DNA from 2 places in the Streptomyces sp. ATLC9 genome. Region 2 is predicted to be linked to the other one. Evidence: riboswitches for the same ligand, from Rfam matches in the RefSeq annotation. Region 2 holds a riboswitch; the other holds the start of a gene.
The links. Region 2 has a riboswitch for cobalamin ahead of AC2CJA_RS22225 (ribonucleoside-diphosphate reductase subunit alpha). Riboswitches for the same ligand answer to the same signal wherever they lie in the genome.

Region 1 (3,476 bases), on a different contig from region 2:
AGGTCTTCTCCAGGCCCACCAGAGCGGCCGGGGTGATCCGGTCCTCGTCGCGGGCTTCGGCGATCTGCTCGAGGGTGTCGTTGGCGCCCTTGACGTAGGCGGCGTGGTGCTTGGCGTGGTGCAGCTCCAGGATCTCCGGCGTGATGGCGGGAGCGAGCGCGGAGTAGTCGTACGGCAGGTCCGGAAGCGCGTAGGCGCCCATCAGGCACAGCCCCTTTCAGGTGGGTGATCGTCGCAAGCCAGCCTGCCCTTATTGCGAGTCAGTTGCAACAACAACTTCAATGCAGCAGCATGGAAGGGCGGGGCCGGCCCGTCAGCTTTCGGTGATGCGGCGCCATCGACAGGGCGCCCCTCCCGAGGGGTGATCGTCTTCTCACCCGGCACCCGCCGGTCCCGGCCGGCCCCGCCCCTGGCCACAGGGCCCCTGACCCGTACTCGTCCCTCGCCGGCCGCACGAGGCGGTGACGGACGCCCCGGAGGGCCTCCCCGCCGGAAAGCGGTGGCCTTCCGGAGACCGTCCGGTCACCCCTCCCGCGTGTACGCCCGAGCCGGGTCCCCGGCTCGGGCCGTGCAGGTCACGGCGGCGCGCCGGGCCCCGCCCGATGCCTCCCGGGCGGGGCGAAGGCGTACAGCTCCAGCACCTCGGGGCAGGGCGCGACGCCCGGCCCGCCGGCCCGGACCCAGGCGGCGATGTCCTCGATCGCGGCGGGGTCGTTGACCAGACCGAACCAGGCCGGCCGTGCGCCCGGCCGCCCGCCGGCCGCCGGGAGGTGCCCCCCCCCAACCCCGGGCGCCGGCCCCCGCCCCCCCAGGCCCGGCGGACGAGGGCCGCACCACGACCACGTTGGCCCGCTCGCACACGCCCAGACAGCCGGCGATCCGTACCCGCGTCTCCCGGCGCAACCGCGCGACCTGCCCGGCGTGGTCGACGCCGGCCACCTTGGCGCTGCCGCAGCGGCAGTCCCGGCACACCGTGACCCGGCACGGCGCCGGACCGCTTCTCTCAGACTCCTGGCGCACGACGGCGCGCTCCTCTCTCCTGGGGATCCGCTCCGGCTGAGGACGGCACGTGCCCGACGGCTCGCACGGCACCGCCCGCTCGGGGCGGCGGGAGGCCGGGTGTCCGCTCGCCGGTCGCGGCGGCGGCCCAGGCCGGGGCCGCCCGGAAGGCTGGTCAGATACCGGCCTGCTCGGCCGGCTCCAGCGGCGGAACCGGGCGGGGCCGGCCCTCGGCGTCGACCGCGACGAACGTCAGCCGGGCGGTGGCCACTTCTGCCACCGGCCCCGAGGCGTTCCAGCGTTCGGCGGTCACCCGCACCGCGGTGGTCATCGAGGTCCGCCCGGCCCGCTCCAACTCGGCGTGGACGCCCAGCAGATCACCGGCGCGTACCGGGGACAGGAAGGACATCCGGTCCACCGACACGGTCACGGCCGGGCCGTCGCCGTACCGGCCCCGAGCGGCCCCTGCCCGGGTGGGCCGGGGACCTCCGGCCCACCCCGCACCGCGTCCGGGGCGCGTCCACGGCGCCGCGCGCACCGATTACTTCAGGACAACCGTGCAACAGGTGCTGTCGCGGGAAGTCGGGTTTGCCTACGCTGATGCGCGCAGTCGGTTCACGCCTCCCGTCCGGCCCGGACGTCCGGTGGCGTGACGCAAGAGGGAACCCGGTGGGAATCCGGGACTGTCCCGCAGCGGTGAGCGGGAACGACCGCCGTCATCCAGCACTGGGCCCGGCATACCGGGCCTGGGAAGCGACGGCCGGTAGGTGTCCGCCGGTTCTCCGGCGGGCGTGCCCGCGAGTCCGAAGACCTGCCACTGCGCCCGTGCGGGACGCGCGGGCTGCTCACGGTGACCTCGAGGACTGGGTCGGCGGTACGGAAGGCCGCGCCGCGTGCGCGTGGCCGCACCTCCTCACCGACCGGTGCCCGGGGCTGGACTGCGGGAGGAGGGCGTGCTCGTGACCACGAAGGTCTCCGCCGTTCCCGCGGGGCGGGCCGACCCCCGGCCCGGCGGACCGGGCAGCACCGTGTCCGGCGTCTGCCACGGCACCCTGGGCGAGCTGTACCAGGGGCCGCTGCGGGCGGGCGCCGGTCCGGACATCGCCCTGGTGTCCTTCCCCGTGGACCGGCACTCCTGGGTGTACTTCACCCCGGGAGGCGCGGCCGGCCCGCCGAGGCCGCCGCTCGGCGAGAAGGCGGCGACCGCGGCCCGGCTCTTCCTGGAGCACTACGGCCTCGCCCTGCCTCCGGGGACCTGGAGCACGCACTCCGACCTGCCGGTGGGCGTGGGGATGGCCAGTTCCACCGCGGACGTCGTGGCGACGCTGCGCTGCCTGTTCCGGCTCTTCTCCCTGCCCTGGGACCTGGACGTGGTGCTCGGCGTCCTGGCGTCGATCGAGCGGGCCGACAGCGTCTTCCTCGACGAGTTCGCGCTGTACCTCAGCGGCCGGCACCGAGTGGTCCGGCGGCTGGGCACGGGCATCGGCTTCCACACCGCGTTCGTCCGCGAGCCCGGTTCGGTGGACACCGCCGCCGTCACGCCCCTGCTGCTGGAGCACTACCGGTGGCGCGGGGAGGAGTACGAACGGTGCCTGGCCGATCTCCTCAAGGGCTTCGGCTCGGGTGACCCGGCGGCCGTCGCCCGTGCCACGACCGTCAGCGCCTCGCTGTCCCAGGAGGTGCTGCCCAAGGCGGCGTTCGGCGATCTGCTCGCCCACCGCGAGCGGTTCGGGGCCGACGGCGTCTTCGTCGCCCACACCGGCTGCCTGGCCGGATACCTCTTCACCCGCCGCCCGGACGCCGACACCAGGTCCGAACTGTCGGCTTTCTTCCACTCGCTCGGCCACCAGTGCTCATTCACCCAAGGAGGCTACGGGTGATCCACCCCCACATCACCGACGCCCTGAAGGTCCCGGACCTGGTCCGGCTCACCGAAGAAACGATCCTGCTCCGGTTCGAGTCGATGAAGGTCTACTCGGCCCTCGCCGCCGTCCGGCACCTGCTGGAGCGGGGCACGGTCCGGCCGGGGCAGACCCTGGTCGACAGCTCCAGCGGCATCTACGCGTACGCGCTGGCGCTCGCCTGTCACCGGTACGGCATGCGGTGCCACATCGTGGCGTCCACCACGGTCGACGCGACCACGCTCGCCCAGCTGGAGATCCTCGGCGCCACCGTCGAACAGGTCAGGCCGTCGCGGAACCTCAGGCTCGACCAGGAGCTCCGGGTGCGGAGGGTGCGCGAGGTACTCGCCGAGCGCCCCGGCTGCCACTGGATGCGCCAGTACCACGACGAGGTCCACTACCTCGGCTACCACGAGGTCGCCGACCGCATAGCGGAGGCGTTCCCCTCGGCCGGGCTGACCGTCGTCGGCGGGGTGGGTTCCGGCGCCTCGACGGGCGGCATCGTGGAGAGGCTCCGGACGGCGGACCCCTCGGTGCGGCTGGTCGGCGTCCAGCCCTTCGGGAGCGTCACCTTCG
Region 2 (3,476 bases):
CTGGACCTTGACCTTGACCTTGGGGTACTTCTTCTTGAACTGGGCGTTGACGTCCTTGACCAGCTCGGGCCAGGTGCTCTGGGCATCGTTCATCAGCCAGACGGTGAGCGTCTCGTCGCGCTCTCCGGGAGCCTTGGAGGAGTTGTCCCCGCCGTCCCCGCCGCAGGCGACGAGGCCGGTCATCATCGCCGCGGCACCGATCGCCGCTACGAGCTTGTGCTTCACGTGCTTCTCCTTCGGGATGCCAGAGTCCCCCCGCCCGCCGTCCGAGATTTCCGCTCCCGCCGGATGGCCGCGTCTGCCGTACCGTGCGTGGCGGGCGCCGGGATGCGTCGACATGCGACGAGTACGGCCCGTGGGGCTGGGCTGGCCTGTAGTGGTTTAGACCAGTGCCCGCAGCTTGGCCTAGACCTATATCGCTGTCAACGGTGTATAAAGCTCGCGGTCGCATCCGTTACCGGACCGACATCTGGGCCGGGACGCCCCCGGGGACGGCGGCCGTGCCACGATGTGATCCGCTACGTACGGAGGAAGCCGGTGACGGCACTGGAGAAGTCGAGACACGAGCCGGAAAGGCGCGCGATGCAGAGCGACGGGGCCACGAACAGCGCCGCCGGGCGCACCGCGCGCGTGCCCAAGTACTACCGGCTCAAGCGCCATCTGCTGGAGATGACCGAGACGATGCCCCCGGGCACCCCGGTCCCCCCGGAGCGCACGCTCGCCGGCGAGTTCGACACCTCCCGCACCACCGTGCGCCAGGCACTCCAGGAACTGGTCGTCGAAGGGCGGCTGGAGCGCATCCAGGGCAAGGGCACCTTCGTGGCCAAGCCCAAGGTCGCCCAGGCGCTCCAGCTCACCTCCTACACCGAGGACATGCGGGCCCAGGGCCTGGAACCCGCCTCCCAGCTGCTGGACATCGGCTACGTCAGCGCCGACGACCGGCTCGCCGGACTGCTGGACATCTCCTCCGGGGACCGCGTCCTGCGCATCGAGCGGCTGAGGCTGGCCAGCGGCGAGCCGATGGCCATCGAGACCACGCATCTGTCGCAGAAGCGCTTCCCCGCCCTGCGCCGCAGCCTGGTGAAGTACTCCTCCCTCTACACGGCCCTGGCCGAGGTGTACGACATCCACCTCGCCGAGGCGGAGGAGACCATCGAGACCTCACTGGCCACCCCGCGCGAGGCGGGCCTGCTGGGCACGGACGTCGGCCTGCCGATGCTGATGCTCTCCCGGCACTCGCGCGACACCGAGGGCGAGCCGGTGGAGTGGGTGCGCTCGGTCTACCGCGGCGACCGGTACAAGTTCGTCGCCCGGCTCCAGCGGCCCGGCCGGGGGCGGTGAGCGGGCGCCCGGCCGCCGGCCCGCCGATCCCTCTTCCGCGCCCGTGCGCCCCGCCGGCGGAAAGCCGCTGCGCCACCACGGCCGGGACGCCGCGTGACGACCGTCATGGACATCACCATCCGGGCTGGACATCGCCGTCAGGGCCGCGCACCCGCACGAGTTCGAGACCGTCGGTGAGCTGACGGCCGGGGTGTGTCCCGGGGACGGTCTGCTGGACTTCGGCACCCAGGACCCGTACCTCGCCGTGCCGCGCGACGCCCGGCACCGGGCCGAGGTTCCGCACTCCGCCCGAGGACTCCTGCGACACAACATCTAGGGGTGCTTTCCAGGATTGGCACTAGATGTATGCTCATCTCGCTGTCGCCGCAGGGGAATCCGGTGTGAGTCCGGAGCTGTCCCGCAACGGTGTGCGGCGGGCTGCCCCCGTGTCGTTCGCACGGTCCGGGCCGTGCGCCGCGAGTCCGAGGACCTGCCGACGGTGTTCGTTCACACGTCCGGGCCTCGTGGGTTGGGCCGGCGGACGCGAGTGCGGCGCGCCCTCTTCCGGCCGGGTGTGCCCGTACGCGCCTGTCCCGCCTCCCTCCGGGGCCGCCGGCCCACGAGGGAGAGCACCGAGTGACCATCTCATCAGCGGAGCCCGCCACAGCCTGTGCACCGGCCTCCGTACCGGAGGACGACCGTCCCGGCGCGGCGCTGCTGCGCACCCTGACCGACCTCGCCTCCGACCTGCCCGCCACCGACCCCGGCCGGGTCGCGGCCGCCGCGCTGCGCGGACGCCACCCCGGCGCGGACGAGGAGCAGTTGCGCTCCCTGGCGACCGAGGCCGCGGCCGGCCTCATCGCCGTCGAGCCCGAGTACTCGCGGCTCGCGGCGCGGCTGCTCGCCCCGGCGATCCGCCGGGAAGCCGCCGGGCAGGGCGCGGTGTCGTTCTCGGCCTCGGTGGCGGTCGGCCACCGGCAGGGGCTGATCGCCGACCGCACGGCCGGCTTCGTCGCCGAGCACGCCGGGCGGCTCGACGCGCTGGCCGAGGACGCCCTCGAAGACGGCGCCGACGACCGCTTCGGCTACTTCGGGCTGCGCACGGTCCACTCCCGCTACCTGCTGCGCCACCCGGTGACGCGCGCCGTGATCGAGACCCCGCAGCACTTCCTGCTGCGCGTGGCCTGCGGGCTGGCCGCCGACTCCTCCCGGGAGGCGCTGGAGGAGGTCGCCGAGCTGTACCGGCTCACCAGCACGCTGTCCTACCTCCCCTCCTCCCCCACCCTGTTCAACTCCGGCACCCGCCATCCCCAGATGTCCTCCTGCTACCTGCTGGACTCCCCCCGGGACGAGCTGGACTCGCTCTACGAGCGCTACCACCAGGTCGCCCGCCTGTCCAAGCACGCCGGCGGCATCGGGCTGTCCTTCTCGCGGATCCGCTCGCGCGGCTCGCTGATCCGCGGTACCAACGGCCACTCCGGCGGCATCGTGCCGTTCCTGCGGACCCTTGACGCCTCGGTCGCGGCCGTCAACCAGGGCGGCCGGCGCAAGGGCGCGGCCTGCGTCTATCTGGAGACCTGGCACGCGGACATCGAGGAGTTCCTCGAACTGCGCGACAACACCGGCGAGGACGCCCGCCGCACCCACAACCTCAACATCGCCCACTGGATCCCGGACGAGTTCATGCGCCGGGTCGAGGCGGACGCCGACTGGTCGCTGTTCTCCCCCTGCGACGTCCCCGAACTGGTGGACCTGTGGGGTGAGGGGTTCGACGCCGCCTACCGCCGCGCGGAGGCCGCCGGGCTGGCGGTGCGGGCGATCGCGGCGCGCACCCTCTACGCCCGGATGATGCGCACCCTCGCCCAGACCGGCAACGGCTGGATGACCTTCAAGGACACCGCCAACCGCACGGCCAACCAGACCGCCGAGCCGGGCGGCGTCGTCCACTCCTCCAACCTCTGCACCGAGATCCTGGAGGTCACCGAGGACGGCGAGACGGCCGTGTGCAACCTGGGCTCGGTCAACCTCGCCGCCCATCTGCGCGCCCCCGCCGACGGGGGCCCGCGCCCCGGCGAGGAACTGGACTGGGAGCGGCTGGACGCCACCGTCCGCACCGCCGTCACCTTCCTCGACCGCGTGGTGGACGTCAACTACTA

Region 1: it holds a riboswitch for cobalamin, as region 2 does, so the genes downstream of both, AC2CJA_RS20595 (GHMP family kinase ATP-binding protein) here and AC2CJA_RS22225 (ribonucleoside-diphosphate reductase subunit alpha) in region 2, are expected to answer to the same signal.

What each region holds. Positions count from the first base shown of each region.
Region 1 is NZ_JBXUOY010000229.1:1,047-4,522, forward strand. Features, by position in the region: gene AC2CJA_RS20580 (superoxide dismutase) at 1-202, opposite strand, end outside; partial or broken gene AC2CJA_RS20585 ((2Fe-2S) ferredoxin domain-containing protein) at 576-1,020, opposite strand; gene AC2CJA_RS20590 (acyl-CoA thioesterase) at 1,175-1,537, opposite strand; cobalamin riboswitch at 1,594-1,831, shown strand; gene AC2CJA_RS20595 (GHMP family kinase ATP-binding protein) at 1,959-2,879, shown strand; gene AC2CJA_RS20600 (cysteine synthase family protein) at 2,876-3,476, shown strand, end outside.
Region 2 is NZ_JBXUOY010000273.1:1,996-5,471, reverse strand. Features, by position in the region: gene AC2CJA_RS22240 (extracellular solute-binding protein) at 1-225, opposite strand, end outside; gene AC2CJA_RS22235 (GntR family transcriptional regulator) at 583-1,341, shown strand; gene AC2CJA_RS22230 (hypothetical protein) at 1,454-1,624, opposite strand; cobalamin riboswitch at 1,686-1,832, shown strand; gene AC2CJA_RS22225 (ribonucleoside-diphosphate reductase subunit alpha) at 1,957-3,476, shown strand, end outside.